Regions from separate parts of the Xanthobacter sp. SG618 genome, predicted to be linked through region 1. Evidence: riboswitches for the same ligand, from Rfam matches in the RefSeq annotation. Region 1 holds a riboswitch; each other region holds the start of a gene.
The links. Region 1 has a riboswitch for cobalamin ahead of FHT36_RS12995 (TonB-dependent siderophore receptor). Riboswitches for the same ligand answer to the same signal wherever they lie in the genome.
Positions count from the first base shown of each region.

Region 1 (10,533 bases):
AGCGCGCCGTCCCCCTCCCCGCCCCGCCCGTCGCGGATCAGGCCAGCGCGGGAGGCGCCAAGTGAAGCGCGCCGGTTTCATCGCGCTCGCGGCGGGCATCCTCCTCGTCGCCTTCGCCTCCTCCTTCGCCTTCACCGTGCAGCAGACCCAGCGCGCGCTGGTGGTGCGGCTCGGCATGCCCATCGCGGTGCATGACCAGCCGGGGCTCTATTTCAAGGCACCGCTCATCGACACGGTGATCTATTTCGAACGCCGCCTGATCTCGCTGGAGCCCCCCGCCGAGCAGATCATCCTGGGCGACCAGAAGCGCATCGAGGCGAGCACCTACACGCGCTTCCGCATCAACGATCCGCTCGCCTTCTACCAGGCGGTGGGCGGCATCGAGCAGGGCCAGTCGCGGATCGCGCAGATCGTCAATTCGGCGGTGCGGCGCGAGCTGGGACAGGCCAAGCTCGTGGATCTCCTCTCTACCGAGCGCGACCGCATCATCGACAAGATCCGCAACGAGGTCATCGAGCGCAGCCGGTCCCTCGGCGTGGACGTGGTGGACGTGCGCCTGCTGCGCGCCGACCTGCCGGCCGAGACCAGCCAGGCCATCTACGACCGCATGAAGTCCGAGCGCCAGCGCGAGGCCAAGGAGCTGCGCGCCCAGGGCTTCGAATGGGCACAGGAGATCCAGGCCCGCGCCGACCGCCAGCGCACCGTCATCCTCGCGGAAGCGCAGCAGAAGTCCAAGATCACGCGCGGCGAGGCAGACGCCAAGGCCTCGCAGATCCTCGGCGAGGCCTACGACCACAGCCCCGCTTTCTACACCTTCCTGCGCACCCAGCAGACCTACCGGCAGACGCTGGCGGGCGCCTCGCCCATGCTGCTGCTGTCGCCCGACGCCGACTTCCTCGGCGCCCTGACGCGCGGGCCGACCCTCGCCGATGGTGCGGGCGCCGCCACCGCGCCTGCCCCCGGCCAGCCCGCGAAGAACCCGGCTAAGCCCTGACCGGCCGCACCCCGACGCATTTGAGAAGGACACCCGGCGATGGATCTCGGCGCTGACCTCTCCTGGTTCGGCACGAGCCTGAAGATCTTCCTGATCGACATCCTGCTGAGCGGCGACAACGCCTTGCTCATCGCACTGGCCTGCCGCAGCCTGCCGGCAGAGCAGGTGCGCAAGGCGGTGGTGCTCGGGGCGGCGGGAGCGGTCTTCTTCCGGCTGGTCATCGCGGCGCTCGCCGGCACGCTGATGGCGATCCCGCTCTTGAAGATCGGCGGCGGGCTGCTTTTGGCCGTCATCTCCATCAACCTGCTGGCGGGGGAATACCGGCGGCGGCGGGAAGGCGACCGGCCGGTCGAGCTCGACCCCTCCCTCGGCCAGGGGGGCGGGCTGCTGGGGGCGGCGCTGGTGATCCTCATCGCCGACGCCATCATGAGCCTCGACAATGTGGTGGCCCTCGCCGCCGTTTCGGAAGGCCACCTCAGCCTTCTGGTGGGCGGCGTGCTCCTGTCGGTGCCGCTCATCTTCTTCGGCAGCTTCGTGATGGCCGAGGCGATGAAGCACATTCCCGCCCTCACCTTCATCGGCACGGCGTTCCTCGGCTGGATCGCCGGCAGCCTCATCGTCACCGATCCCCTGTGGTCCGGCTGGGTGGCGGCAAATGCGGAAGCGCTGTTCGTGCTGGTGCCGCCGGCCGCCGCCATCTTCGTGCTCGCCAATGCCCGCTTCACGGCGGATGCGCGCCTGTCCGGCGAAGGGAAGAGGGAGCCGGCGCCGCCGAAGCGCGCGCGCCTCCTGCCGGTGCAGCCGACGCCCGCCACCGTGGCGATGGCCGCCCCCGTGCCGGCCGCGATGGCCATGGCCGTTGCGGTCCCCGTGCCCGAACCCGTACGCACGGCCGAGCCGGCCATCCCGGCCGCACCCATCGCCGCCCGCGCGGAAATCGCGGCGGACGCCCCCCGCCCCCGTCCCGCCGCGCCGGTGCGGCGGCCCGCCCAGAACCTGCCGCCGGCGCCCGATTATTCGGACAAGGTGATGATCTACGGGCTGATCGGGCTCTTCTGCCTTATCGCCGTGGTGATGATCAGCGTGCTCATCATGGCCCACGGGGTCGGCTGAAGCGCGGCCCTGGTCCCGCCGCGTTATCCCCGTCGGGACCAGGGCAGCACCACCGTCTCGCCGGCATGAGTGAGCCGAACGGCATCCACGCCGAAGGCGTCCGCCAGATGGGCGTCGTCCAGCACCTGCGCCGCGGTCCCCTCGGCGAGGAGCCGGCCGTCCTTCATCAGAGCGAGGCGGTCGCAGAAGCGTCCGGCGAGGGTGAGGTCGTGCAGCACCGCGACCACCACGGCGCCGCGCCGGGCGGTGTCGCGCAGCAGGGCCATCACTTCCAGCTGATGCAGCGGATCGAGCGCGGCGGAGGGCTCGTCGGCGAGGAGGATGGGCGCCTCCACCGCCAGCGCGCGGGCCAGCAGCACCCGCGCCCGCTCGCCGCCGGAGAGGGTATCGGCGGAGCGCCGGGCGAGCGCCTCCACCCCGGCCGCCGCCATGGCCCGCCGCGCGGCCTCATCCACCACTGCCGTGCCATGGGGCAGGCGCCCCAGCGCCACCACCTCCTCCACCGGCAGCGGCCAGTGGATGCGCCCGTCCTGGGGCAGGTAGGCAATGGTCCGGCCGAGCCCGCGCCGGCCGATCTCGGCGGCGTCGCGGCCGTCATAGAGCACATGGCCGGAGGCGGGCGCTTCGAGGCCGGCGAGCACGCGCATCAGGCTGGTCTTGCCGGCGCCGTTTGGGCCGAGCAGGCCGAGGAAGGTGCCACCTTCGACCTCAAGGCTGAGGTTGCGCACGAGGGTCGCGGCACCCCGGGTCACGGTGACGGAACGGGCGGCGAGATTCATGAGTCCACCCCCCTCAGCCGGGCGAGGAGGAACAGAAAGAAGGGCGCACCGATGAGCGCCGTCACCACGCCGAGCTGAAGCTCCGGCCGGGTGGGCACGAGCCGCACCACGATGTCCGCGCCGAGGGTGAGCGCCGCGCCGGCCAGCCCGCTCGCCGCCAGAAGCCGGCCCGGCCGGTGGCCCACCAGCGGGCGCACCAGATGCGGCACCACCAGCCCCACGAATCCGATGGCCCCCGCCACCGCCACGCTCGCCCCCACCGCCGCCGCCGTGCCGCCGATGACCAGCAGCCGCACCCGGCGCAGCGGGAAGCCGAGGCTTTCGGCGGCATCCTCGCCCAATGTGAGCGCATCGAGCGCCGGGCCGGTGGCGAGTACCAAGACCCAGCCCACCGCCATGAAAGGCAGCGCCAGCGCCACATGCACCAGGCTGCGGTCGGCCAGCGAGCCCATGAGCCAGAACACCAGCTCCAGCGCCGCATAGGGGCTGGGCGCCAGATTCAGCGCGAGCGCCGTGAGCGCGCCGGCGAGGCTGGAGAGGGCGACGCCGGCGAGGATCAGCATCACCGTTCCCGCCCCCCGTGCCGCAAGCGCGAGCAGCACGGCGGTCGCCGCCGCCGCGCCCGTCAGCCCGCCCAGGGGCAGCGCCAGCGCGAAGGAGGCGGAGAAGCCGAAATAGAAGGCGATGACCGCCCCCAGCGCCGCCGCGCCGGACACGCCCACCACGCCGGGATCGGCGAGGGGATTGCGCATCAGCCCCTGCAAGGCCGCTCCGGTGAGGCCGAGGCTGAAGCCCACCGCCGCGCCGAGGATGGCGCGCGGCAGGCGCAGCTCGGACAGCACCAGCGCCGCGAGGCTCTGCCGGCCGGCGAGAAGATCGCCGAAGGCGGCACCAAGGTCGAGCGGCGCATAGCCCACCGCCACCGAGGCGCAGAACAGCACCAGCACGAGAAGACCGAGACCGAGGACGATGCGCGAGGGCATCAGCGCCCCCCCTCGGCGGCGGCGTGATGGACGCCCCCGACAGGCCGCCCGGCTTCCGGGGCGGACAGACGGGCCCTTGCCGCCGCCAGCAGGGCCGCCGCCTCGGCAAGGTCCGGCCCGGCGCAGGTCCACAGCCTGAGCGGCAGGGCCAGCGTGCGGTCCTTGAAGGGAGCCAGGGCGGGGTGATGCAGCAAAGCGTCGGCGAGGGAGGGCGGCGCCTCCGCCTCGGCATTCACCACCACGAGGTCGGGCGCGGCGCGCACGATCTCCTCCAGCGCGAGCTGGCCCATCTTGTCCGTGGGCAGGCGCGCCGCGAGGTTGGAAAGACCGGCCTTCTCCATCAACTCATCGGCCAGCGAGCCGCGGCCGGTGGTGAAGCCGTTGGGGCGCAGCACGACGGCGGTGGGGCGCGGTCCCGCGACCGGCGGCAGGCGGGCGAAGGCCTCCTCCATCTGCCGCACCATGGCCGCGCCCCGCTCCGGCACGCCGAGCCGCTCCGCCACCATGCGGATCTGGGCATAGGCCTCCTCAAGGGTCTGCGGATCGCCGAGTTCCAGCACCTCGAAGCCGAGGCGGCGCAGCACGGCGGTGGCGGTGCGGGTGGTGTAGGCGCCGGCGAGCACGAGGTCCGGCTTCAGCGGCACCACCTCTTCCGCCAGCCCGCGATTGACCGGCACGTCGCGCGCGCGGTCCGCCACGTTGGAGGCGAGCGGGTCGAGCGCGAGATGGGTGACGGAGAGCACCTGCCCCGGATCGGCCAGCCGCAGGGCCAGCTCGTCCGTGCACAGATTGAGGGAGACGATGCGGGGCCGGGCATGCGGCGGAACACGCGTCTCCTGCGCCCCCGCCGGAGCGGAGGCGAGAAGGGCCGCGAGCATCAGCCCGGCCGCCGCGACCCTCACTGCCTCACCATGGGCGCTTCACCGCTCGGGCCTCACCATGTGAGCTTCACCCCGCCATAGGCACCGAAGCCGGGGGCGAGGAAGCCGTTGGGGTTCTCGTAGGTCTGGTTGAACAGATTGTCGATGCGCCCGAACACGGTGGTGACGGCATTCAGCCGGTAGTTCGCGGCCAGATTGACCACCGTATAGCCGGGCTGGTCGATGTAATTCGACGTGAGACGCACGATGTCCCACCACGAGGACGCATAGACGAGGCTCGCCGACAGATCGAGCTCGTCGGTGGGCCGCCAGCCGAGCGTCAGGCTCACCTTGTTGTTGGGCCGCCGCAGGGGATAGCAGGAGGTGGCATTGATGGGCGCGCAGGCGGCGCCGAAGGGCTGGCCGGGCGGCACGTAGCCCACCACGTCGGTGTAGGTATAGTCCACCCGCGCATCGATGCGGTCCGTCACCTTCACCGCCACGAACGCCTCCACGCCCTGGGACACGGCGCTGGGGATGTTGACGTTCTGGTACGTCGCCGGATCGTAGCTGATGAGGTTGGTGATGTTGTTGTGGAAATACGTCACCCCAAACAGCACCCGCTCGCCGAACGCCTTCTGCTCGAAGCCGGCATCCCAGCCTTCGCTCTCCTCCGGCTCAAGGTTCAGATTGCCGTAATAGGGCGCGTAGAGCTGGTAGAGCGTGGGCGCCTTGAAGCCGGTGCCGTAGCTCGCCTTCAGCTTGGTGCCCGTCTCGTCGAAGAGCAGCGCCGGGGCGAGGCGGAACGTGGTGTGGTCGCCGAAGCTGTCGTCGGCGTCGTAGCGCACATTGGCGGCGAAGAAGAGCCGGTTCCAGAGGTTGCCCTGGTACTCGGCATAGACGCCCGTGTCGCCGGTGGAGGCGTCCACGCTGGCATAGGCGGTGGAAGAGGTCATGGACTCGTTCCGCCGCTCGGCGCCCACCAGCAGGTTCTGGCCCGGCGCCACCAGATAGTTGGAGCGGACATAATAGACCTGCCGGTCGCCGTCATAGGTGCCGTTCACGTCCGGGTTCGGCCCCACCGTCGGGTTGGAGCTGGACATATCGCTCACGCCGAAGGTGGTGACGAGGCTTCCGTCCAGCGCTGTCCACACGCCCTCCCCCTTGGTGAAGAACATGCTGGCATAAGCGGTGGAGCGCAGCGCCGCCGGGATGCCGGCATAGGTGGGCGGGGGATAGGTGTCCGGCGTGAAGGCGAGGCTGGTGTCGATGTAGCGCGCGACGAAATTCACCGCGAAGGTCTCGGTGGCCTGCCAGTCGAGCCGGCTGGAGTAGGTCCAGTTGTCGTAGGCGTTGGGATTGATGGGCCAGCCGGGCGGCACGATGTTCTGCGGCGTCACCGGCGTATCGGTGGACGAGAAGTGGGTGACGTTGAACGAATAGGCCAGCTTCTCGGTGGCGCCGGTCAGGCTCGCATACTGGTTGAAGGTGCCGAGCGCGCCGCCCTCCGCATAGGCGGTGACCTTGGGTGGCCCCTCGCCCTTCTTGGTGGTGACGGAGATGACGCCGCCGATGGCGTCCGAGCCATAGAGGCCGGACTGCGGGCCGCGCAGCACCTCCACCCGCTCCAGGTCCGAGGCGAGCAGCTTGCCGAAGTCGAAGGCGCCGTTGGTGGCGGCCGGATTGCCGGCGTCGATGCCGTCGATCAGCACCTTCACATGATTGGAATTGGTGCCGCGGATGAACACCGAGGTGGTCCCGCCCGGTCCGCCGGTCTGCACCACGTTGAGGCCGGGCAGCGATTGCAGCACGTCCGGCAGGGTGCGCTGCTGGTTGCGGGCGATGTCCTGCTCCGTGACGATGCTGACGGAGCTCGCCACCTCGTCCTCGGGCGTGGGAATGCCGGTGGCGCTGACGACGATGGTGGGCAGGTCGCCGGCATTCTGATCGTCTGCGGTCTGGGCGAAAGCGGGCGGCACACAGGCAAAGGCGAGCAAAGCCGCGGCCGGCAGCGCGCGGCGGGATCGGGACGGGGCAAGGGACGACATGGGAAACTCGACGGCACGGGTGGTCCGTCACCGCGAACGAGGCTTGCCCGGCCGCGAGCGGCCGAAGTCAAAACCAGCATCGGGAGAACCCCGCCCGACGTGTTCGCGCGTGACCACGGCTGACGGCAGGTCTCCTGGCTCGCGGGTCACCGCCCGTCTGCCGCCTTCCCAGGCCTTGCGACCCAGTGGCTGATGGCAGAGGACTCGCCGCTTACAGCTGCGGGGGCAGCCACGGCATTTCCGGCCAAGCCGAAGCACCGCGTTCCCTTTTGATCCCTTTCGGGAACCGTCCCGCAGACCATAGGCGGCGCCCGCCCCCTGCGTCAACGGCACGTTCGCAAATGCGAAAGACTGCGCGCAACTGCGGAATGACCGCACGCGGTGCGGGATCGACCGATCACATCTTGCTCATTGCTTCAAAAGTGCGTGGTCCGGAATCGCCGTGCGCGCGTATTTGAGGCGTGCGACTGCCTGCAAAAACGGCAGCAGCAAAGGCCGCACCCGACATTCCGCTAGGTTATGGTGGCGCACCCGTCTCAATTCGCTTAAACGATTGAGAGCCGCCCCGCCCTGCGGGAGAGCGGGTACTACAAAAGTATAATAACCGAATAATCGGGAACACAGGGAGTAGAAGATGCGACTGAGGAGCATGGTTGCGGCTTTGGCCGCAGGCGTTGCCGTTTTCGGGCTTGCCTTTTCCGGCGCAGCTTACGCCGCCGACCCCATCAAAATCGGCCTGACTGGCCCCTTCACCGGCGGCTCGTCCTCCATGGGCGTCAGCATGCGCGACGGCGTGAAGCTCGCCGTGGACGAGGTCAACAAGGCCGGCGGCGTGCTGGGCCGTCCGCTGCAGCTCATCGAGCGCGATGACGAGGCGAAGAACGAGGTGGGCGTGCAGATCGCCCAGGAGCTCATCAACAAGGAAGGCGTCGTCGCCACCCTCGGCTACATCAACACGGGCGTCGCCCTCGCCTCCCAGCGCTTCTATCAGGAAGCCGAGATTCCGGTGATCAACAACGTGGCCACCGGCACCCTGATCTCCAAGCAGTTCGTGCCGCCGGACAACAAGAACAACTACATCTTCCGCACCTCGGCCAATGACGCCATCCAGAGCGCCATGATCGCCGACGAAGCGGTGAAGCGGCAGGGTTTCAAGAAGCCGGCCATCCTCGCCGACTCCACCAATTACGGCCAGCTTGGCCGCGCCGATCTGGTGAAGGCCCTCGCCACCATGGGCGTGAAGCCGGTTGCCGAAGAGAAGTTCAACATCGGCGACACCGACATGACCGCGCAGCTGCTGCGCGCCAAGGAAGCCGGCGCCGACGTGATCCTCACCTACGCCATCGGCCCCGAGCTGGCGCAGATCGCCAACGGCATGGCCAAGCTCGGCTGGAAGGTGCCCATGATCGGCTCGTGGACGCTCTCCATGGCCAACTTCATCGACACCGCCGGTGCCAACGGCAACGGCGCGATGATGCCGCAGACCTTCATCCAGCTGCCCGACACCCCCAAGCGCAAGGCGTTCATCGAGGCCTATCAGGCCGCGTACAAGATCGATCGCATGCCCTCTCCGGTTTCGGCCGCGCAGGGCTATGACTCGGTGCTGCTGCTCGCCGCCGCCATCAAGCAGGCGGGCTCCACCGACGGCCGCAAGGTCCGCGACGCGCTGGAAAACCTCAACACCAAGGTCGAGGGCGTCGTCACCGTCTACGACAAGCCCTTCTCCGCCACCGACCACGAGGCCATCACCGCCAACATCCCGGTGTTCGGCCTCGTCAAGGACGGCCGCGTCGTCGCCGCCCATCCGGAAGACATCGCCGGCGACAAGGCGGTGCGTGTGAAGCCCAAGAACTGAGGCTGACCGGGCCGCGTCCGGGGCAACCGCCCCGACATGCGTCCGCCGTCGTCCCCCGGCTCGTCCGGGGGATCCACGGGCCGGCCGGGCGCTCTGCTTGACCGGATGGAGCCGGTCCGGCGGCGACGTGGATGCCCCGGACAAGCCGGGGCATGACGGATGATTGAGGCGCGGCTCCCGGCCCCGTTTGAGCATCCATCCACCTCATCGCCCCACACCATTCGGACCGCCGCGCCATCGAGCGCGGCGGCCGGTTCGCCCGGAACCCTGCCCCGACGCGGGGGCCGCGCCCCCTTCCGGAGACCGTCATGAACGTCCTGTCGCAGCTCATCGTGAGCGGCATCGCCGTGGGCATGATCTACGGCGTTATCGCCTTCAGCTACCAGCTCACCTTCGCTACCTCGAAAACCCTGAACTTCGGCCAGGGCGAAGCCCTGATGCTGGGGGCTCTGGTGGGCCTCACCACCATCAATTTCCTCATCGGCCAGGCCATCGGCACGCTGTGGGCCTATCTGCTCATGCTGCCCATCGTCTTCGCCTTCGGCCTCGCGCAGGGCGCGGTGGTGGAATGGCTCGGCGTGCGGCAGGCGGTGAAGGCGAAGTCGGAAGCCGGCTGGATCATGGCGACCATCGCCCTCGGCATCATCTTCCGCAATCTCGCCGAGAACATCTGGGGCCGCGACGCCCTGCGCTTCCCCTCCCCGCTGCCGGAGGCCGCCCTCACCATCGGGCCGGTGCGCATCCAGCCCATGGAGATCGCCATCGTCATCGGCGCGCTCGCCATCATGCTGGCGGTGGAAATCTTCAACCGGCGGTCCATCTTCGGCAAGGCCGTGGTGGCCACCGCCAATGACCGCGACGCGGCGGGCCTGATGGGCATCGACACGCGGCGCGTCATCACCTTCTCCTATGCCCTCTCCTCGATGACCGCCGCCTTCGCTGGCGTGCTCATCGCCCCCGTGACCCTCACCGGCGCCACCATGGGCGCGGTGCTGGGGCTGAAGGCGTTCGCGGTGGCGATCATCGGCGGGCTGTCGAGCGGCATGGGCGTCATCGTCGGCGGCCTCATCCTCGGCATCACCGAGACGCTCACCGGCTACTACATCTCCACCGGCTACAAGGACGTGCCCGGGCTCGTCCTCCTGCTGCTGGTCCTCTCCCTCAAGCCCTCGGGCCTGTTCGGCCGCGCCACCATCAAGAAGGTCTGAGCCCCATGCTCGCGCGCCGCCTCCTCTCCTCCACGGGGTCGCTCATCGGCCTCGCGGTGCTCGTCGTTCTGCCGTTCGTGGTGACGAGCCCCTATTATCTCCACCTGCTGGTGACCATCGCCATCTTCTCGATCCTGCTGCTCGGGCTCGACGTGGTGTTCGGCTATACGGGCGAGGTGTCCATCGGCCATGCCGCGCTGTTCGGCATCGGCGCCTACACGGCCGGCTGCCTCGCCATGCATTTCGGCATCGGCTTCTGGCCGGCGCTGCCGCTGGCGATCATCGTCGCGTCGGTGTTCGGCGTGGTGCTGGCGCTGCCGGCGCTGCGCGTCACCGGCCCCTATCTCGCCATGGTGACTTTGGCCTTCGGCACCATCGTGCAGATCCTCATCAACGAGATGACGGACCTCACCAACGGCCCGCTCGGCATCAAGCTGACGACGCCCCTCTTCATCGATCTGCGCTGGCTCGGCGACAGCATCCCGCTGTTCGACATGTCGCTGAAGCGCATGAAGGAAGTGGAATATTACTATATCGCCGCCATCGCGCTGGTGCTGACGCTCATCATCATCAACCGCATCCTCGCCTCCCATCTCGGCCGGGCGTTCGAGGCGCTGCGCGACAGCCCGATCGCCTCCGACTGCATGGGCGTGTCGGTCTACAAGCACAAGGTGCTGGCCTTCGTGGTCTCCG
Region 1 covers NZ_JABBHL010000004.1:201,880-212,412, forward strand. Annotated here, with positions in the region: gene hflK (FtsH protease activity modulator HflK) at 1-65, shown strand, start outside; gene hflC (protease modulator HflC) at 62-994, shown strand; gene FHT36_RS12975 (YjbE family putative metal transport protein) at 1,034-2,107, shown strand; gene FHT36_RS12980 (ABC transporter ATP-binding protein) at 2,131-2,886, opposite strand; gene FHT36_RS12985 (iron ABC transporter permease) at 2,883-3,869, opposite strand; gene FHT36_RS12990 (ABC transporter substrate-binding protein) at 3,869-4,747, opposite strand; gene FHT36_RS12995 (TonB-dependent siderophore receptor) at 4,804-6,777, opposite strand; cobalamin riboswitch at 6,884-7,083, opposite strand; gene FHT36_RS13000 (ABC transporter substrate-binding protein) at 7,412-8,632, shown strand; gene FHT36_RS13005 (branched-chain amino acid ABC transporter permease) at 8,941-9,840, shown strand; gene FHT36_RS13010 (ABC transporter permease subunit) at 9,846-10,533, shown strand, end outside.

Region 2 (10,533 bases), on a different contig from region 1:
GAGAAGAATTACGAGCGCATCACCACCGATCCCGATTACCGCGCGAAGCTCCTCGCCGACCCGGTCGGGGTGGTGTGCGCGGAGTTCGGCTACTCGCCGGGCCCGGATTTCAAGATCGAGATCGTTGAGCAGGCGAAAGACACCATCGTCATCATGGTGCCCCCGAAGCCCCAGGCCGGCGAGGACATGGAGCTGGCGCTCACCGCGGTGACCGAGCGGGTCTTCGACCTGCTCTTTTCGTCCGGCATCGGCGGCTTTTTCATTCCCGATGACAAGCAGAAATGGGTGGTGCGAGAGCTGCGCCTGGCCGCGCAGAAGAAGACCGGCCTCGACATCTCGCAATTGTAGGGCGCCCTAGCGCCAAGATCTGGCGCGGCGCCCCTGAGACCGGGGGGAATGCACATGACGGCCAAGAACGGGAAGCCGGGCTTCTGGGACAATCTTATCGCGCCGAAGGGCGGTCTGTTCGGCCCGCAGCTCGCCGGCTGGACGCCGGGGCCGACCGCGAAGTCGGGCCTCGGCTGCCGCATCCTCGCGGACCAGATGGTCGAGGTGGCTCCCTCCATCGCGCTCGCCGCCGATGTCTATGTGCCCAAGGCACCGGGCCGCTATCCGGCTATCATCGCCTTCGCCGCCTATTCCAAGGAATTGCAGGCCGCCGGCGCCCCGGCCGGCAACAACGAGACCGGCAGCCCGCCGGTCTTTACCGATCGCGGTTATGCCCATGTCATCGTCACCCGCCGTGGCATGGGCCGTTCGGGCGGAGACGATGCCGTCTACCTCAATGACACAGACGTGGAGGACCACGCCAAAGTCATTCAGTGGGCGGCGGCCCAGCCCTGGTGCGACGGGCAGGTGGTGCTGTTCGGCACCTCCTATTACGGGCTGACCCAGCCGCAGGTGGCGCGGCTTCGCCCGCCGGCCCTGAAGGGCTTCTTCACCAACGAGATGTGCACGGACTACTTCCGCCACATCGCCATGTTCGGCGGCGCGCCACAGCCCGATTTCTTCGCGCTCTGGATGGGGGCGAACTTCACGCCCCTGCAGTTCCGGCTGCATCTGCCGCCGCTGCTGCGCGCGGTGGTGAGCCACATCACCAACTCGCCCCTGAAGCACGTGTGGTGGCCGCAGCTGAAGAAGCGCATGGCGCGCATCATGAAAGCCTTCCAAAGGCAGGTGCCGACGCCGCAGACGCGTCGGCTGTTCGCCGGCCTGATGCTCGACGGCAAGACCCGGGCGACGAGCGTGCTGCCGGCCGGCCCGTCCGGCGCGCTGGGTGACATCAAGGTGCCGTTCGTGGTGGTGCAGAATGCCGGCTATCTCAACCTGCATCAGTTCGGCGCCTACGATCTGTTCGAGAATGCCGGCACGCCGAAGGATCAACGCTGGCTGATCGTCGGCCCTGCGACCTATGACCTGCCGGTCTATGCCTGGCAGCTGGAGGCGCTCGCCTTCTTCGATCATCTCGTCTACGGCGCGGACAACGGCTATGCCTCCCAGCCGCGGGTGCGATATTGGACCGAAGGGGCGAAGGACTATCGCAGTGCGCCGGACTGGCCGCTACCCGGCAGCACAGCCCTGCGCCTTTACCCGGCCTCCAATGGTGCTGACGCGGCACCCCATCGCCTCGACAGCGCGCCGGGCGCAGGCGGGACGAACCGATGGGCGGCGGTGCCGCTCGGCGCCATCGTGACGGCGGGCTTCGACGAGGTGGAAAACCAGCGCCTCACCTTCGAGCTTCCGATCGAGGAGGAGATGGAGCTGACCGGCCCGGTGACCGTGAGCCTCTCCTTCAGCACCAACGAGATCGATTCCTACGTGGTGGCCCGCACCGGCCTCGTCTCGGCGGACGGCGGCTACCAGATCCTCTCCATGGGCGCGATCCGACCTGCCTGCCGCAGGATCGATGTGGCGCGCTCCACCATGACCGAGATCGCCATCGACATCGACACGCCCGCGCCCCTGACACCCGGCGTGCCGGTCACGCTGCGCTTCAGCCTCACGCCCCAGCCCGTGGTGCTGAAGCCGGGCGAGCGGCTGCGCCTCGACGTCGCCAGCCGCACCGATCTCCTGCGCAGCGACGTGAGCCACGGGCACGCCCAGTTCGACATGCAGGTGCCGCCCTATTACGCGCGCAACACCCTGCATTACGGGCCGGACACCTTCATCGAGCTCAAGCGCGCCGGTCAACGGTAGAAGAGATTTCCGGGGGAAGCTCGGAGCGATCGGTGCCCGCGCTACCCGGCGAGCCGCGCTATCTCCCCGACGATGCGCACACGGACCCGACGCGCATTGCCGGGGAGATAGGCGATGGGGATGTCCTCCACGTCGAGCGTCTGCACGCTGCCCGGCTCCGCGCCGGCCTCGATCGCGCGCCGGGTCGCCTCCCGGGTCGCTTCATCGAGCGCCGCATCGCGCTCGACACCGGAGAAGATGCGGTCCACCTCACCGCTGACCTGCGCGATGGCCGCGCCCACGGCATTGGCCACCGCATGATGTTCGATGCGCACCACCTCCGAGACACCCTCCATGCGATCAGGCACCAGAAAGCTGCCGCCGCCTACCGCGATGAGGGGGATCGGCGCGGCATCCGTCTTCATGCGGTCCACCACCTCCGCAACCATGCGTTCCATGTGGAGGAGGCTATCGGCCACCAGAGGGCCGGGAAGCCTGCTCACCAATCCCGGCTGTCCCAGCGCGATCCGTCCGGCCGCGACGGCGATGTCCGTGGCGGTCAGCGTATCGCCGCCGAAGCAGAGCGCCTTTTCCGGCAGCCGGAAGCCGACGCTGCCCGGACCGATCCGGCGCCCGTCATCGGCAATCTCCGTGCCGCCGCCGAGACCGATGGAGATCAGGTCCGGCATGCGAAACAGCGTGCGCACGCCGCCGATTTCGACCATCGCATTGGCCTGGCGCGGAAAGCCGCCCTTGAGGCAGCCCACGTCGGTGGTCGTGCCGCCCACATCCACCACCAGTGCGTCGGTCAGGCCGGAAAGGAACGCCGCGCCGCGCATGCTGTTGGTGGGGCCGGAGGCGAAACAATAGACGGGATGGCGCTCCGCCACCGCCCCCTGCACGATGGTGCCGTCATTCTGCGTGAGATAGAGCGGTGCCGCGATGCCGCTGTCGCGCAGCGCCCGCACGAAAGCCGCCGTGGTGCGCTGCGCGAGGCCCTGCAGCGCGGCATTCAGCAGCGCCGCATTCTCCCGTTCGAGCAGGCCGATGCGGCCGATTTCGTGGGAGAGCGTGATGCGCGCCGCGGGCATCACCTCCCGCAAGATCTCCGCGGCCTCGCGCTCGCATTCATCCGTGAGCGGCGAGAACACGCTGGTTATGGCGACAGAACTGATGCCACTGTCGGCGATGCGCTGCGCCTCGCGCCGCACGGCCGCACGATCCAGCGGCACCAGGACCCGCCCGTCATATTCGTGACCGCCGCCCACCATGTGGATGCTTCCCCGCATGGCGGCCGCGAGGTCCTTGGGCCAGCCGATGAAGGGCGGCAGGCCGGCATTGGCGGGCAGGCCGATGCGCAGCGCCGCGACGCGGTCCAGATGGCGGCGTTCCACCACGGCATTGGTGAAATGCGTTGTGCCGATCATCACCGCTTCAATCCGCCCCAGCGCCGGATGGCCGGCGGCCGCGGCGACCAGATCAACCAGCGCCTGGCGGACGCCGTCCGCGACATCGACGGTGGTGGGCCGCTTCAGCGCGGCGAGCACTTTGCCGCCCTCCAGCAGAACGGCATCGGTATTGGTGCCGCCGACATCAATTCCAATGCGGCTCATGCCGGCTCCTCCCCGAAGACGCTGTGGAACTCCACGTCATGGCCGAAGGCGCGCGGGCCGACATGGCGCAGCCCCTCCGCGCTCCGATGGATCGGCTGCGACGGTAGGGCGATCACCGTGACCCTCTGGCCGTAACGCAGGCTCTCCGTGCCGATGGCCTCGCCCGAGATGCTGTCGAGCACGCAGATCAAGTCGGGCGTGGTGACAATCACCGCGCCGTCGCGCCGGCCGATGGTGAACTCGTTCTGAAAGGCGATGTCGAAAGACGCGCCGGCATCCGCGCCAAGGCCCGCCAGGTTGAGGGATCCGCGCAGGAAGCCCTCGGTCGTGCGCCGCTGGACATCCACCACCTTGCCCGTGAACAGCCGCTTGCCACCGCCGGCGGCCACGGTCGCCTCGACGGGGTCCTCATGGGCCATCTTCGCGCGGCGCACCTCGCGCCCCAGCGCGATGGCCTGCGAGAGGCTGCGCAGAACGGCGTGATGCTTCACCTCGTCCCCCGTGCGCGGCGCCTGGCAGGTGGTCGCGACCGATCCATATTCCGTGCAGACCTTGCGCCGCACGCGCTCCATCTCATGCCAGCCGGAAGCGGTGGGGATGATCACGTCATTGTCGCGGATGTCGGAGACGACATGTGGAACCATCTGCAGCCCGGCGATGGAAAAGGTCTGCATCTGGGCCTCCGGATAGGCCCGGCCCATGGCGTCCGCATCCACCACCGGGAGCCCCGATGCGGCGGCGACCAGCAGGGGCTGAAAGGCGTTGCAGCCGCCGATCTCCACCGTCATCACCGCCCGGAACGGCCGGCCCCTGAAGACCTCCATGATCCGCACTGGCTTGAGGGCGAAGGCGGCGTCGGTTATGCGCTCCTGGAACACCAGCGGCGCACCCATGGTCGAGACCACGGCGACGACATCGTCGTCGGCGAGCTCGTCCGGGTCGAGAAGGGCGATCCGGCCGCCCTCCTCATAGAATTGGCGGACGACGAGGTGGGCGGCATAGGGCGATCCGCCGCCTCCGGTCCCGAGAATCCAGGCGCCGATCGCCAGCAGATCAAGCTCTTCCGCATCCAGGAAGCGAGGCATCGCAGGTCCTTCAGCTTTGAAGCGGGTGGGGGGGCGCCCGCCATTGGCCGCACCCGCGCCCCCGCCGGGCGGGCTGTCCCCGCTTCAGTCCGTGGGCTGGTCATTCTTGTTCACCGGCGGCCCGAGGAACTCCACGTGCCACTTAAGCCCGAAGGCATTGAGCGCAGCCTGGTCAGGAATGCCGTCGTGCATCACGCCGGCCAGTTCCGTGAAGAAGGCCGCCGCATCGAGCGCCGGAGCCATCAGGATGTACTGGCGTGCGGGCTTGTCGGTGACGTTGCAGAAGCCGTGTTCGACCCCGCCGGGAATGCTGACCACGTCGCCGGCCTCGGCATAGAAGCGCCGGCCGTCCGCCTCATAGAGATATCGGCCCTCGATGACGCGGAAGATCTCCGCTTCGCGGTGACGATGGCGGGGTGGACCGGCGCCCGGAGCATTGATGGTCTCGATAAAGCAGAATTCGCCGGAACTCGCCGCCGGCGGCATGCGCACGAACAGGTCGAGCCCGATGGCCGGGATCTTGATGGGCGCTTCGGTTCCCTTGGAATGCAGGAAGGATATGGACATGGGAGCCTCCTTGAGACCCGAGTTGGTGAGATATATTGAATTGGCGTCAGTTTTCTTCCTCGAACCGCCAGATCTCGGCGGTGGGCTGGGGCAGGCCGAGGAAGGCGGGAATGCGCCGCTGCTGCTCCGGCGTGAGGGACGCGACGAGAGGCTTCAACGCGGCCGTCACCGTCTTCAGGTCCTGCGCACGCAGCGCCTCGGCATTGGCGATGCGGTCCAGGAGGTCCACGAAACCGGCAACGCTGCCAGCGTGCCAAGCCACAGGCCTGAAAGCAGTCGGAAGATGTTTCGCATGGGATCACTCGCAGAGAGACATCCCGGGCCTTGAGACCGCAGCCCGCACCAAGGACCCCTTTGCGGACCCGAGTGCCGAGGAGTTATCTCCACCGCCTTGGAGGCGCATCGACAGAACTGGTGATGCGCCAAGCTGTCTATCGGCTCTCCCACATCGAAACGGTGGTCAGCTTAATGAACAGGGGATCACTGGCGCCGCCATCGCTCCGGCCGACAACTTGCCACGCCGCTGCCGGACGTGCTGGGCAATCTTGACCTCGGGTTGCAGGCGGTCACCCGCGACAATCTGGAGATCAAGGTGGAGTACGGCCTTAACGTCGGTCAGGATTTCCTGTCCCAGCGCGGCATGGCGCGCTTCGCCGTCCACTTCTGAGGGCGGCGGCGCCGGATGACTTTCTCCGCCGGGCGGTTAACATGCCGGCCGGTGATCGAGGTCCGGGAGCAGCGGGTGACGAGGTGGCGTGAGGCAGGATGGGGGCGCGGCGCGTTTTGCGTCTGGCTTGCCTATGCCTTCGTGCTGCAATTGTTCGTCGCGGGCATGGCATTCGAGCGCTCCGGCGGCGTGGCCATGGCCAATGCGGCCGATGGGCGTGTCCTGTGCGCCGGCAATACCGGCACTCCGGACGACAGGCCAATGTCGCCGCAACCGGATCACTCCGTCTGCTGCGCCCTCTGCGCCTTCCATTCTCTGGCGCCGATCCTCCCTGTTGCCGCCGATGCCGGGCGTCCCGTCGCAACGCCCGCGATTTCCGAGCGGGCGGCCGTTGCCGCCGCAGAGGGAACCGGCCGCGTGCGCCGCGAGCCGCGATCCTCACAGGGGCCTCCCCTCCGCGCCTGACCCCTGACGCCTTTTGAAGGCCGAATCCGCCCCGCCCGCGCGGCCGCGCCATCGCGTGTCCGGCTCGGGTGGCGAGCATGTCATCCAATCCAACCAAGCAGGTTCATTCCGCCAGGGGGCAGGAGCCCCATTGGCGCAACCAAGGAGCACCCATGTCCATTTTCCATCTCACCCGCCGTGCGGTGATGGCCGCAGCCGTCGCAACCGTCGCTTTGACCGGCGCCGCCATGGCGCACGACTACAAGGCCGGGACGCTGCAGATCGACCATCCCTGGTCGCGGGCCACGCCGGGCGGCGCCAGCGTCGCCGCTGGCTATCTGGTGGTGAAGAACACCGGCGCCGCGCCCGATCGCCTGATCTCCGCCACTGTGCCGTTCGCCGGCCGGGTCGAGATCCACGAGATGTCCATGAAGGACGGCGTCATGGTGATGCGGCCCATCCCGGACGGTCTCACCATCCCGGCGGGCGGAAGCGTCGAGCTGAAGCCCGGCGGCTACCACATCATGTTCCTGGACCTGAAGTCCCCGCTCAAGGAGGGCACCTCCGTGGACGGCACGCTGACCTTCGAGAAGGCCGGCAGTGTGCCCGTGAAGTTCACGGTGGAGGGCCTCGGCGCCTCCGGCAGCGCCCATCCCGGCCACTGAGGCCAGAAACGCACACGCAGGATGCGCCGGTCCGGAAGGGGCCGGCGCGTTTCGCCTCCGGGATTGCTTGACAGCACGGAGGTGTTCGGTGCCTGCTGCGCATGCGAACGGTGCTCCGGTTGCCACGGCATCCGGAGTGAAACGGGAATGGGGTAGGGCCTGAACCTGCGCGGAAATCCGCCGGGGTGGCGCAAAGCCCCAACCGCCCCCGCGACTGTGAGCGGCGAGCGATCTTCCAGCATGCCACTGGCCAAAGCCCCTCGGGCCGGCCGGGAAGGCGGGGGTGAGCGTAGACCCGCGAGTCAGGAGACCGGCCGGTCGCATGATGACAACCCTCGGGCCGTCGGGTGAGACGGCAACGGAGACCTGCATGCATATCGAACCCGGACTCGTGGACGGGGCCAAGATCGGCCTCAGCTATGTCACGGCGGCCGCCGCCGGCGGCTATGCCCTGAAGCTTGCCTATGAGGCGGCGCGCGAGCGCGGCGTCCTCTCGCTGGCGGGCCGCACCCTCGCCACCACCGCTCTCGTGTTCAGCTTCTTCGAGGTGCTGCCGCACTATCCGGTGGGCGTCTCGGAAGTGCACCTCATCCTCGGCTCGACCCTGTTCCTGATGTTCGGCGCGGCCCCGGCCGCCCTCGGCCTCGCCTTCGGCCTGCTCATCCAGGGCCTGTTCTTCGCACCATTCGACCTGCCCCAGTACGGGATGAACGTGACCACGCTGCTGGTGCCGCTGTTCGGCGTCGCCGCCGTCGCGCGCCGCATCGTGGCGCCGGGCACGCCCTATGTGGAGCTGAAGTACGGTCAGGCGCTCGCCCTCTCCACCACCTATCAGGCCGGCATCGTCGGCTGGGTGGCGTTCTGGGCGGTCTATGGCCAGGGCTTTGCCTCCGAGAACATCGCCTCGGTGGCGACCTTCGGCGGCGCCTACATGCTCGTCATCATCGTCGAGCCGCTGGTGGACCTCGCGGTGCTCGCTGCCGCGAAGGCGCTGCATGGCGCGTTCAAGGGCGGCAACCCGCTGCTGGAGCGCCGGCTCTACGACGCGGCCTGATCGCGCGCCCACCCCTCAAATAAGCGAACGCCGGCGGTGCTCCCGCCGGCGTTCTGCGTTTCAGGGGGCCTCGACGGGCGGGGGCAGGGCGGCCGGGGTCTCCGGGTCCGGCACCAGATGGAGGAGCGGATCGAAGCCGCCCACATGGTTCGCCCAGGCGAGGCCGATGGCGAGGCCCTTGGCGCGGGGAAGCACATGGAAGGCGGCGGCCACGGCCACCAGCTCACTGGCCGCAAGCTCAAGCGCCAGCGGGAGGTCGCTGAGCAGCTCCAGGACACCGCCCACCAACGATCCGGCGAGCAGCGCGAGGGGGATTGCGAGGACCGGTACGGCATTGGTGACGCGGGCATGGCCCAGCGCCTCGCCGCAATGGGCGCAGGCTTCCGAAACCTGCATCCAGCGCCCGAACAGGGCGCCCTCGCCGCAGGCCGGGCAACGTCCGGACCAGCCGCGCCGCGCCGCATCCTCGATGGGGCGCGGCGGGTTGAAGCCGTTGGTGTGATAGAGCCGCCGCGGCGCGCGGCGCACCGGATCGAACGCGGTGCGGGTGGCGGTGCCGAATTCCGCCGACATGGCGGCGCGGGCGCGCGCGAGCGCCTCCGAAGGCGCGTGAGATTGCGTGTCTGACATGGACGAAAACCCGAAAGGCCGCAGGGGCGGCAGGGACCGGAGGCGTCGGGAGGCTCCCGCGCCGGTTCAGCTTTGGGTCACGTCACAGGAGGGCCACGGGCTTGGGCGCCGCGGGCTTCCTCCGCCGGCCGGCGTTCGCTGCGCGCGGCGAGGTGCGCGATGCGACGGCCATCGGGCGCCGCCAGCGCGGGTTGCGGCCCGACGGCAAGGCCGGGCGCAGAGGTCAGCACGCAGGCGTCGCAGGGATAGGTCTTGAGAACCGTCCCCGGATCTCCGCCATTGAGGCAGAGGTCCGGCAACGTGCCGTCCGGCAGCGCATAGGCCGCAAGATCGACCGGCGCTTCGGAGGAGGGCAGGGCGACAGGCTGGTGGGCAAACCCCAGCGTCAGCTGCGCCAGCACGAAAAGTGCAGCAGCGGCCGCCCGCAAGCCCTTGTATCCCAACCCGATGCCCATGCTCCGCTTGTGTGCAACGCGGCAGAAGGGGTCAAGCACGTGAATCTACGCAGCGTCCCCCTGCCGCAGGCCGGCTCTGGACCTCCCCGAAGCAGGCGTTATGGTCGCCCGCAACCAGCCAGCGGAACGAAGCCCGAGGGAGCGCCCATGACCAAGACCGTGACCCTTCCCAATGGCGAGACGGTGCCCGCCCTCGGCCAGGGCACCTGGTACATGGGTGAGCGCTCCACCACCCGCGCCACCGAGGCGAAGGCCTTGCAGCGCGGCATCGACCTCGGCCTCACCCTCATCGATACGGCGGAGATGTATGCCGACGGCGGCGCCGAGGAGGTGGTGGGCGAGGCCATTACCGGGCGTCGGGACGAGGTGTTCCTTGTCAGCAAGGTGTATCCCCACAATGCCAGCCGGGCCGGCGTCGCGGCTGCCTGCGAGCGCAGCCTGAAGCGGATGAAGACCGACGTGATCGACCTCTATCTCCTTCACTGGCGCGGCAACCATCCCCTCTCGGAGACCGTCGCGGGATTCGAGGCGCTGCAGAAGGCGGGCAAGATCCGCCTCTGGGGCGTGAGCAACCTCGACACGGACGACATGGAGGAACTGCTCGCGACCAAGGGCGGCGCCGCCTGCGCGGCCAACCAGGTGCTCTACAACCCGAGCCGCCGCGGGCCGGAGTTCGACCTGTTCCCGGAGCTGCGCTCTGCCCACATCCCGGTCATGGCCTACAGCCCCATCGAGCAGGCCCGCCTGCCGCGCGGCGGGGCGCTGGGCGCCGTGGCGAAGAAGCACGGCGTCGACCCGTTCCAGGTGGCGCTCGCGTGGGTGATGCGCAGCGGCGACGTCATCGCCATCCCCAAGGCGAGCCGCATCGAGCATGTGGAGATGAACGCCGCCGCGCGCGATCTGGTGTTGGACGCCGAAGACCTCGCCGCCATCGACAAGGCCTTCCCCCCGCCGCGCCGCAAGGTCGGGCTGGAAATGCTCTAGGCGGACCGCGTTTCGGGATCATAGGGCGCGGCGATCACCACGACGTCGGCATCGGGGATGGCGGCGGTCAGCGTCTGGCGCAGGGCGTCCGTGACCGAGCTGACGTCGGCAATGGTGCGGCCGGGGGCGAACCCCACCGTGATCTCCACATGGGCGATGGTGCCGGACTTGCGGGTCCGCACGCTGATGAGCTG
Region 2 covers NZ_JABBHL010000001.1:270,450-280,982, reverse strand. Annotated here, with positions in the region: gene FHT36_RS01390 (hypothetical protein) at 1-348, shown strand, start outside; gene FHT36_RS01385 (CocE/NonD family hydrolase) at 403-2,196, shown strand; gene FHT36_RS01380 (hydantoinase/oxoprolinase N-terminal domain-containing protein) at 2,238-3,788, opposite strand; gene FHT36_RS01375 (DUF917 domain-containing protein) at 3,785-4,873, opposite strand; gene FHT36_RS01370 (cupin domain-containing protein) at 4,958-5,440, opposite strand; gene FHT36_RS01365 (hypothetical protein) at 5,487-5,669, opposite strand; gene FHT36_RS24640 (hypothetical protein) at 5,973-6,107, shown strand; gene FHT36_RS01360 (hypothetical protein) at 6,123-6,572, shown strand; gene FHT36_RS01355 (copper chaperone PCu(A)C) at 6,725-7,216, shown strand; cobalamin riboswitch at 7,308-7,550, shown strand; gene FHT36_RS01350 (energy-coupling factor ABC transporter permease) at 7,587-8,270, shown strand; gene FHT36_RS01345 (DUF983 domain-containing protein) at 8,331-8,900, opposite strand; gene FHT36_RS01340 (hypothetical protein) at 8,978-9,355, opposite strand; gene FHT36_RS01335 (aldo/keto reductase) at 9,503-10,339, shown strand; gene FHT36_RS01330 (cation diffusion facilitator family transporter) at 10,336-10,533, opposite strand, start outside.
Region 2: another riboswitch for cobalamin. It lies ahead of FHT36_RS01350 (energy-coupling factor ABC transporter permease); the one in region 1 lies ahead of FHT36_RS12995 (TonB-dependent siderophore receptor).

Region 3 (10,533 bases), on a different contig from region 1:
GGGAGGCGGCGGCGAGATAGGCGTGGCCCAGCTCTTCCCGCGTCTCGAAGGCGCCGCGCTGCAGGTTCGCCTCGATGCCCGCGCCATAGGCGCCGGGGGCGGAGCCGAACAGGCGGGAGAGGTCCTCGCCCTTGCGTCGGGCCTCGGCGAGGGGGTTTTCGCTCCCCTCCTCGTCGCGTGCCGCCACCGCGCGCACGGCGGCATCCAGCAAAGCGATCTGGGCGGGGAAGATGTCGCGGAACAGGCCGGAGATGCGGAAGGTGACGTCGATGCGCGGGCGGCCGAGCACGGCGGGCGGCAACACCTCTACCCCAGTGACGCGGCCGGTCGCCGCCTCCCACACCGGCCGGCAGCCGAGGAAGGCGAGGCCCTGGGCGATCTCCTCGCCTCCCGTGCGCAGGCTGGCGCTGCCCCACAGGTCCAGCACCAGCGCGCGGGGCCAGTCGCCCTGCTCCTGCAGGATCAGACGCAGCGCCTCGTCCGCCGCCTTGCGGGCGAGGTCGCAGGCGGTGGGGGTGGGCAGCGTGCGCGGATCGGCGGTGAAGAGGTTGCGTCCGGTGGGCAGCACGTCCCGCCGCCCGCGCGCCGGGGCACCGGCCGGGCCGGCGGGCACGAAGCGGCCGTCGAGGGCGGTCAGCAGCGCGCGGCTTTCCGCCTCCGCCGAAGCGGCGCGCAGCGGGTCGGCCTCGCCCTCGGCCATGGCGCCGAAGATGTGGAGGCCGTCCTTCACCGCAAGGTCCTTCAGGTCGCACAGCCAGGCATCGATGCGGCGCAGCGCCTCGTCGGGGTCGGTGGCGGCGGAGACGCCGGCGGTGGCGGCAAGGCCGGTCTCGGCAGCGGTCTCCACGATGAGGCCGGCGAGACGTTCGCGGCGGCGGCGGTCGAGGCCATCCGCCTGCGCATATTCATCCACCAGCCGCTCCAGCCGCTGCTCGGCCTCGCTGAGGCCCGCGCTGGCGAGCGGCGGCGGCAGATGGCCGATGGTGACGGCGGCAAGCCGCCGCTTCGCCTGCGCCGCCTCGCCGGGATTGGAGACGATGAAGGGATAGACCACCGGCAGCGCCCCCATCACCACCTGCGGGAAACAGGCCGGCGTGAGCGCCACCGCTTTGCCCGGCAGCCATTCCAGCGTGCCATGGGCGCCGAGATGGACGACCGCGTGGGCATCGAGCGCCGCGCGCAGCCACAGGCCGAAGGCGAGGAGCCCATGGCGCGGCGGCAGGCTGGCGTCGTGATAATCCACCCGCCGGTCGAGATTCGCGCCGCGATCGGGGGCGAAGGCCAGTGTGATGGCGCCGGAGCAAGCGAGGCGGAAGCGGAAGGCGCCGTCGACGACATCCGCATCGTCCTCCGGCGCGCCCCATGCGGCGGTGACGGCGGCCTGTGCCGCCTCCGGCAGGGTGGCGAAGAGGCGGCGATAGGCCTCCAGTGTCAGTGCCGGTTCGGGACGGAACGCGGCGAGGAGCGCCTTTGCATCGTCGGGCACGGGGCCGGTGCCGTAGCTGGCCGCCGCGAGCGTTCCGAGCATCCGCCGCGCGCTTTCGGGCACGTCGAGGCCCACCGCATAGCCGGAGCGCCCCTCGGCGCCGGGATAGTCCGGCAAGATCAGCGCGAGGCGCCGCTCCGCGCGGGGCATCGCGGCGAGGCGCACCAGCGCGGCCGCGCGATCCGCCACATGGGCCACCGCCTCCGGCTCCGGCCGGTTGATGGCGGCGGTGAATGCGAGGTCGGCGTCGGGCGGGGCGAAATCCTTGAAGGAGAGCGCGCCGGCCAGCACGCGCCCGTCCAGCTCCGGCAGCACCACGTGCATGGCGAGGTCCGCCGCCGAGAAGCCGCGCGGGCTCCCCGCCCACGCCTCCCGCGCCGTGGTGGCAGGAGCCGCCTGAAGCACCGGCGGGCCGCCTTCCGGGAACAGCTCGGCCGCCTCCCCCGCCGCGAAGGCGGTGGTGGTGAGGATGATTGCGGGATTAAGCGCCGCCGTCGCCGCACGCACGGCGGCGCGGGCGTCCGGCGCCTTCAGGCTGGAGACGAACAGGCACTGGGCCGCGATGCCTCGCGCCTCCAGCGCTGCCGCCAGCGCATCCACGGCGGCGGTGTCGGCGGCGAGCCATTGGGAACGGTAGAAGAGAATGAGCGCGTTCGGCCGTCCCGCCGCCCGCACCTCCTCCAGCGTCGCGAGGCCGGCGCCGGGGCGGTGGAAGGCGGTGGCCGGCACCGGGTGCGGCGCGGGGATGGCATAGGGTGCGGGAAAGCCCGCCGCCTTGCCCATGGCGGAAAGCAGGGCCGCCATATTGTCCGGCCCGCCGGCACGGAAATAGCCGAGCCAAAGGGCAAGCGTGTCCTGCGGGAGCGTGGAGAGGGCGGCGAGGCGCGGGTCGTCCTGGTCCTCGCCCGGCAGCAGCGCGAGGGCGATGCCACGGGCGCGGGCCATGGCGGCCAGTTGCTCGGCGCCGTAGCGCCACCAGTCCAGCCCGCCGAGTTGGCGCACCAGCACCACCTTCGCCTTGGCCGCGACCTTCTCCACCCACAGGTCGACGGACATGGGGTGGCGCAGGTCCTTGAGCCTCGCTAGGCGGAGGCTGGGGGCCGCATCGCCGCGCGCCCGCCAGGCGGCAGACAGGCCGATGAGATCGCTATCGGTGAAGGAGAGCGCCACCATGTCGCCGGGCGGCTGGGCGAGGTCGACCGGCTCGGCCAACTCCTCCAGGCTCGTCGATGTGGTGGCGAGGATGTGCATGGGCTAGCCGAGGATGGCCTGTTCCACGGCCGCGCGGTCGAAGCCCTTGAGGCCGATGACCACCAGCGCCCCGCGCCGTGCCTCGCCCGCAGTCCAGGCGCGATCGAAATGGTGCGACACGCGCGGGCCGACGCCCTGAACCAGCAGGCGCAGCGGCTTGCCTTCCACGGCGGCGAAGCCCTTCACGCGCAGCACGTCCGGCGTCTCCGCCGCCTTCACCACGCGGGCCGCCAAAGCGGCGGGATCGGCGATCTCCGGCAAAGCGAGGACGATGCTCTCGAACTCGTCGTGGTCGTGGTCTTCCTCGTCGTCATGGTGGGTGCGGCGGGCGTCGATCACATCCTCCGCGCCGACGCCGAGGCCGAGCAGGACCGCCAGATCCACCTTGCCGCCGGAAGCCCGCACCAGCTTCACCGCGCGCGGCAGGGCGCCGGCCACGGCCTTCTCGGCGGCGGCGAAGCCGGCCGCGTCCAAGAGGTCGGATTTGGAGAGCACGACGAGATCGGCGCAGGCGATCTGGTCCTCGAACACCTCTTCCACGGGATCATCATGGTCGAGGCTCTCGTCCCCGGCCCGTTGCGCGTCCAGCGCGGCGAGATCGGGAGCGACACGGCCTTCCGCCAGCGCCGGGCCATCCACCACGGCGATCACACCATCCACCGTCACCCGGCCCTTGATGGCCGGCCACTGGAAGGCCTGCACCAGGGGCTTGGGCAGCGCGAGGCCGGAGGTCTCGATGAGAATGTGGTCCACCTTCGGGGCGCGGGCGAGGATCTGGTCCAGCGCCGGCACGAAATCATCCGCCACGGTGCAGCACAGGCAGCCATTGGCCAGTTCCACGATGGAGCCTTCGTCGCAGCTCTCGATGCCGCAGCCTTTCAGAATCTCGCCGTCGATGCCCACGTCGCCGAACTCATTGACGATGACCGCGAGGCGCTTGCCGCCGGCATTCTCCAGCACGTGGCGGATCAGCGTCGTCTTTCCGGCGCCGAGGAAGCCGGTGACGATGGTACAGGGCACGCGGGCGAGCGAGGTCATCGGGTCTCCTTAGCGGAAAGCGGGGGAATGCGCGCGACCATGCCGCGCTTGAGAACATCCGGCCGGCCGCGCCAGGGCATCAGGCCGTCTTCGGAGCCGGCGAGCAGGGCCGCGCCGGTGAGGAGATCGGCGGCGCTGTCCGGGGCGAGGTCGCCGAACACATAGGTCCAGCCGTCGCGGCGGACCATGGCGGCGGAAAGCGCGCGCTTGCAGTTGGCGAGGCAAGAGACCCCTACGACCGCGACGCCTTCCACGGCCACGCCTTCGGGGACGGTCGTGGCGCATGCCGAGGCGAGGAGGCGCGCACCGTCGCGCTCGGCCAACTGCTGAGTTTCCTGCGGAGCCTCGACGCCGGGGGCGCGGCAGGTGGTGCAGATGAGGAGGGTGACGGCCGGGGCGGGAGCGCGCGCCGTCGCGGGCGCACAGCCGGTTTCCGCGCTGTCGCCGGCCGGCTCAGGCCCCGTGCTGTCGGGAATCGCGCCTCGCTCCACGGAACGGTCCACGGGTGCGAGCGCCCGCGCATGCGGGCTCGAAGGGACGCAGAACCGGAGCACCCCGCCCGGCGCGGACCTCGTCGAAGGCAGGTCTCCTGGCTCGCGGTTCACCGCCCCTGCCGCCTTCCCGGATGGATCCAGTGGCGTCTGGCAGGGGCTCACCGCCGACAGTTGCGGGGGCAGCCGCGGCATTGGAAGGTCTTCCCTTCCGCACCGCATTCCCTTTTACGCCCGTGTGGGAACACGGGACCTTCGACGCCGCCACTAAAGGCAGGGCGGGCGGGATTGTCAAATGAGGGGCGTGGAACCGCTCTCGTACCCCGAACCAGCGACACCGAAGGTGGGCGCCGAGCCGGGCCCAGCGCAAGAAACCGCAGAAGGCGCTTCGATATCGAGCGCTCCCGGGATTTGGCCGCTACGCGGGAATCCTTGCGCTGGGCCCCGGCTCTCCTTCCACTCCGCTGCGCTGCGTTGCAGTCGGCCGGGACGCGAGAGCGGCATGTGTGGCCGGTCGTGGCCCGACAATTCGACCCGCTGTTCGCGCCCGTCATGGCCGGGCTTGACCCGGCCATCCACGTCGTGGGGCTGGGAACACCTTTCAGACGATAGTACTTTCGGCCCGACGTGGATGCCCGGGACAAGCCCGGGCAAGACGGCGAGAGTGGGGAAAGTCCCCCTGCCCTACCCCTCGATGCGGTCGAAATCGGCGATGCCGCGGGTGGCGGCGCGGATTTCGTCGAGCAGCTTCAGGCGGTTCTCGCGCAGCGCGGGATCGACGTCGTTCACGGTCACGGCGTCGAAGAAGGCATCCACCGGCTGGCGCAGGTCCGAGAGCGCGGTCATGGCCGCCTCGAAATCCTCCGCCGCGACGGCCTTGGAGACGCGGGCCTTCACGTCGTCGATGGCCGCGGCGAGGTGTTCCTCGGCCGGCTCCTTGAGCAAGGCGGCGACGGTGGGGCCGGCAAAGGCGCGACCGTCCTTCTTCTCCTCGATGCGCAGGATGTTCACCGCGCGGCGATAACCGGCGAGGAGGTTCTTTCCGTCCTCGGTGGCGAGGAAGGCGGCCAGCGCCTCCACGCGGCGGACCACGAGGAGGAGGTCGTCCTGCCCTTCGAGGGCGAAGACGGCATCGACGAGGTCGTGACGGGCGCCACGGTCGCGCAGGTAGACTTTCAGGCGGTCGGCGAAGAAGGCGAGGAGGTCGGAAGCAAGAAGCAACGCCTCGGCTTCGGCAACGCGTTGAGAAGCTTCGAAAGGATCAACCCCGCTTGCCTGCGGCGTCGACCGAAGTAGGCGAGATCTAAACATCGTCAAAATCTGGGGGTCACCTCCGAGTGTGCCTTCAGAAGTAATCCCCTGCCGGAAAAGTACAGTCATCAAAGCTGAGAGCCTCAGCCGCAGCCCATTCTCCAGCACGATCCTGATCACCCCCAGCGCCGCGCGACGCAGCGCATAAGGGTCCTTCGATCCCGTGGGCTTCTCATCAATCGCCCAGAAGCCCACCAGGGTGTCGATCTTGTCCGCCAGCGCCACTGCCACCGAAACCGGCGCGGTGGGCACGCGGTCGTTGGGCCCCTGCGGCTTGTAATGCTCCTCGCAGGCGGCCGCGACCTCAGCCGGCAGGTTCTCACCCTGAGCGTAGTAGCGGCCCATGAGGCCCTGCAGCTCGGGGAACTCGCCCACCACCTCGGTGAGCAGGTCCGCCTTCGCCACCAAAGCGGCCTCCTCGGCCAGCGCCACCGGCGCGCCCACCTTGGGGGCCAGCTCCTTGGCGAGGCGGACGATGCGCTCGATGCGCTCGGCCTGCGAGCCCAGCTTTTCGTGGAAGGTGATGGACTGGAACTTGGGCATGCGGCTGGCGAGGCCGTTCAGCCGGTCCGTGTCCCAGAAGAATTTGGCATCCGACAGGCGGGCGCGGATGACGCGCTCGTTGCCGGCGACGATGGCCTTGCCGCCGTCCGAGGCGACGAGGTTCGAGATGAGGATGAAGCGGTTGGCGAGGCGCCCGGTCTTGGGGTCCTTCAGCACGAAGCACTTCTGGTTGGCGCGGATGGTGGCGCGGATCACCTCGTCGGGGATGTCGAGGAAGCGCGCCTCGAACGAGCCCATGAGCACCACCGGCCATTCGACCAGCCCGCACACCTCGTCCAGCAGCCCTTCGTCCTCCACCAGCTCAAGGCCGGCGGCGAGCGCGAGGTCCTTGGCGTCGTTGAGGATGATTTCCTTGCGGCGGTCACGATCGGCCACCACCTTGGCGGCCTCCAGCTTCGCCATCCAGTCGTCCAGCCGCTTCACGGTAAAGGGCTCTGGCGCCATGAAGCGGTGGCCGCGGGTGACGTTGGAGGCCTCGATGCCGTCCACGGAGAAATGCACCACCTCCGGCTCATCCCCCTCGGCGCCGAAGGTGGCGACGATGGAATGCAGCGGGCGCACCCAGCGCAGCGTGCCGGAACCCCAGCGCATGGATTTCGGCCAGGGGAACTTGCGGATGATGTCCGGCACGATCTCGGCCACCACCTCGGTGGTGGCGCGGCCGGGCTTTTCCACCACGGCCACGTAGAAATCGCCCTTCTTGGGGTCGGACTGGATGGTCGCCTGATCGAGGGAGGCAAGGCCCGCAGCTTTCAGGAAGCCGGCCACCGCCTGCTCGGGCGCGCCCACGCGCGGCCCCTTCTTCTCCTCCCGCTGGTCCGCCTGCCGGCCGGGCAGGCCATGCACGGCAAGCGCGAGGCGGCGCGGCGTCACGAAGGCCTTAGCGCCCTCGTAAAGCAGGCCGCGCTCCACCAAAGCGTCGGTGACGAGCTTCTTCAGCGCGTCGGCCGCCTGGGCCTGCATGCGGGCGGGGATTTCCTCGGAGAAAAGTTCGAGCAGAAGATCGGGCATCGGTTCGGGCTCGTCCTCCCCATGCGGGGAGGCTGGCGCTTGCGCGCAGCGGGTGAATTTCGGGGCCTGTGCTAGTGCCTTTCGGCCGCCGCGTCGAGGGGGCGGGCTCAGTCGAGCGGCTGGCCGCGCGTCTCCTTGAGGCCCAGAGCGGCGAGGAAGGCCACCACGCCGCCGACGATCAGGTAGAAGGCCGGCGCCATGGTATTGCCGGTGAGACTCACCAGCAAGACCGCCACCATGGGCGCCGTGCCGCCGCCGAGGCCAACGCCGAGATTCCAGCTCAACCCCATTGCTGTGCAGCGGGTGTGGCGGGGAAACATCTCCGCCAGCGTCACCGCCATGGGGCCGCCATAGATGGAGACAATCACCGCAAAGCCCAGCTGCCCCAGCAGCGCCAGCCCGACCGAGCCGGACTGGAGCAGCAGGAAGAGCGGCCAGGAAAACACGGCGAGGGCGAGAAAGCCGCCGGCGATGAGCGGCTTCCTGCCGATACGGTCGGAGAGCGCGGCGAAGCCCAGGCAGGCCGCCATCACCACCGCCATGCTCACGGCGTTCAGCTCCAGTGCCACATGAGGGGTGAAGTGATCCGCCTGCTGCAGCCAGGTCGTGAGGTAGACGAAGGCGAGGTAGAAGGCGATGCCCAGCACGATGTTGATGAGCGTCGCCCGAAGGATGCCGCCGCCATTCTCGCGGAACGCCTCCACCACGGGCAGGCTCGGGCGATGCACCCGCTTCACGTCGCGCGCCACCGCGCGGCGCAGCACCAAGGCAAAGCCGCCGAGCAGGCAGCCCAGCAGGAAGGGAATGCGCCAGCCCCAGGCGGCGAGATCGTCCGTGGACATGAGGCCGGACACCATCGCGCCCACCACCGAGCCCAGCAGTATTCCGCCATTGCAGCCGACGACGGCGAGCGAGGTGACCGCCCCGCGCCAGCGCACTTGCGCATTCTCCGCCAGGAACACGGCGGAGGTCATGTATTCCCCGCCCACAGACAGCCCCTGCGCGAGGCGCAGCATCAGCAGCAGCACCGCGGAGAACACACCGGCCGTCTCATACGTGGGCAGAAGGCCGACGCAGAAGGTGGAGATGCTCATGAGCGCGGCGGAGGACATCAGCGCCGCGCGCCGGCCCAGCCGGTCGCCGATATGGCCGAACAGGACGGAGCCCAGCGGCCGCATGAGGAAGGAGGCGGCGAACACGCCGAACACCGAGAGCATGGCCGCCGTGGGGCTGTTCTCGGGAAAGAAGTTGCGGGCGAAGATGCTGGCGAGGAAGCCGTAGACGGCGAAATCGTACCATTCCAGCACGTTGCCGAGCATGCCGGCGGCCATCAGCCGGCGGGAGAGGACGGGGACGCCCTGCGGTGTCGCCCCGTCGGAGACGCCTCCGGCATCCGTGCGCGTGATGCTGCTCATCAATCCCGTTCCTGCTCCGCTCAAGCGTTAGGGCCAATCGGAAGGCCCGTCCAGCACCCGGCCCCGCCGTTCGGTGAGGGCCGAGACGCCCACCAGCGCGACGGCCGCCAGCAGCATCAGATGGACCGCTGGCGCCATGGTGAGGCCGAGGCCCGTCACGAAATAGGTGGCGAGCATGGGCGCAAGGCCGCCGGAGACGCCGATGCCGAGATTCCAAGCGAAACCTATGGCGCTGCAGCGCACCGGCGTCTCGAACAGCTCCACAAGCAGCGACGGCATCGGGCTCGTGACCGCCGCGGCCATGACCGAGAAGACCAGCTGCGCCGCCAGCACTTCCCCCGGGCTGCCGCCGCGCAGCAGCAGGAACAGCGGCCAGGACAACACGACGAAGCCGGCAAGCCCCGCCGCCACGATGCGGCGCCGCCCGATCCGGTCCGACAAGGCGGCGAACAGGAGGCAGCAGGTGCCGGACACGATGAGGCCGAGGGTGGTGAAGGCAAGCGCTGTCGCGGGGGCAAGGCCGGCCTCCTGCTCGATATAGGTCGGCAGGTAGACGAACAGGAGGTAGGTGTCGGAGCCGATGAACAGGGTCACCAGCATCGCGGCGATGATGGAGCCGCCCGCCTCACGGAAGGCCCGTGTCAGCGGCAGCCCCCGTGCCTTGCTGCCCCCACGATCGCCCGGTCGGGGCCGGCGCAGCACCAGCGCGGTGATGCCGAGCACCGCACCGAACAGGAACGGCACCCGCCAGCCGAAGGTCTGCATCGCCTCCGCCGAGAGAAGCGCGCTGAGCAGCGCGCACACGCCGGAGCCGATGAGCGTGCCGGTCTGCCCGCCCGCCGTGGAAAAGGCCGCGGTGAGCCCGCGATGGCGCGGCACGGCGTGTTCGGCGAGATAGATGGCGGAGGTGGTGTATTCCCCGCCGATGGACAGGCCCTGCACCAGCCGCAGGATGAGGAGCAGCAGGGGGGCGAGGAAGCCGGCCGTGGCATAGGTGGGCAGCAGGCCGATGCCCACCGTGGCGCAGCTCATGACCGAGACCGAGACGATGAGCGCGATGCGGGGGCCGAACCTGTCGCCCACATGGCCGAACAGGATCGCCCCCAGCGGCCGCATCAGGAAGGCTGCGCCGAACAGGCCGAAGGCGGAGATGAGCCCCACCAGCGCATCCTCGGCCGGGAAGAAGGTGCGGGCGAAGATGGGCGCGAGGAAGCCGTAGGAGGCGAAGTCGTACCACTCAAGCACATTGCCGATGGCGCCCGCCGCGAGCAGGCGCGGCGATGAGCCGCCCGGATTGGACGCGCCCGGCGGCCTGATGCCGGGCAGGTCACGGGTGCCGGCATCGGTAGCTGTCATGGCGTGTCCGGACAGGCGGGCGGTTGTGGCTCCGCTTCAGCTAACACCCGGCCCCGGGCCGGGGCAATCCCTTACCGCTTGAGCCTCAGGCCGCAGCGCCGCCGCCGGCCGTCTTCAGCCAAGCGGCACCGCAGGCTTTGGCCAGCTCGCGCACCCGCAGGATGTAGCTCTGCCGCTCGGTGACGGAGATCACGCCACGCGCGTCCAGCAGGTTGAAGACGTGGGACGCCTTGATGCACTGGTCATAGGCCGGCAGGGCCATTTCGTGCGTTTCGCCCTTGTCGCCGAAGGCCAGATATTTGTGGCAGGCGGCCTCGGCCATGCGGAACTGCTCGAACAGCATGGCGGTGTCGGCGGCCTCGAAATTGTGCCGCGAATATTCCTGCTCGGCCTGGAGGAAGACGTCGCCGTAGGTGGTCTTCTCGGCGCCCTCGCGGCCGTTGAAATTGAGGTCGTAGACGTTCTCCACGCCCTGCACATACATGGCGAGGCGCTCGAGACCGTAGGTGAGCTCGCCGGAGACCGGCGCGCACTCGAAGCCGGCGACCTGCTGAAAGTAAGTGAACTGCGACACTTCCATGCCGTCGCACCAGCATTCCCAGCCGAGGCC
Region 3 covers NZ_JABBHL010000003.1:191,539-202,071, forward strand. Annotated here, with positions in the region: gene cobN (cobaltochelatase subunit CobN) at 1-2,737, opposite strand, end outside; gene cobW (cobalamin biosynthesis protein CobW) at 2,741-3,775, opposite strand; gene FHT36_RS24685 (DUF1636 family protein) at 3,772-4,278, opposite strand; cobalamin riboswitch at 4,337-4,538, opposite strand; gene glyS (glycine--tRNA ligase subunit beta) at 4,951-7,152, opposite strand; gene FHT36_RS10290 (MFS transporter) at 7,260-8,567, opposite strand; gene FHT36_RS10295 (MFS transporter) at 8,595-9,923, opposite strand; gene FHT36_RS10300 (glycine--tRNA ligase subunit alpha) at 10,009-10,533, opposite strand, start outside.
Region 3: another riboswitch for cobalamin. It lies ahead of FHT36_RS24685 (DUF1636 family protein); the one in region 1 lies ahead of FHT36_RS12995 (TonB-dependent siderophore receptor).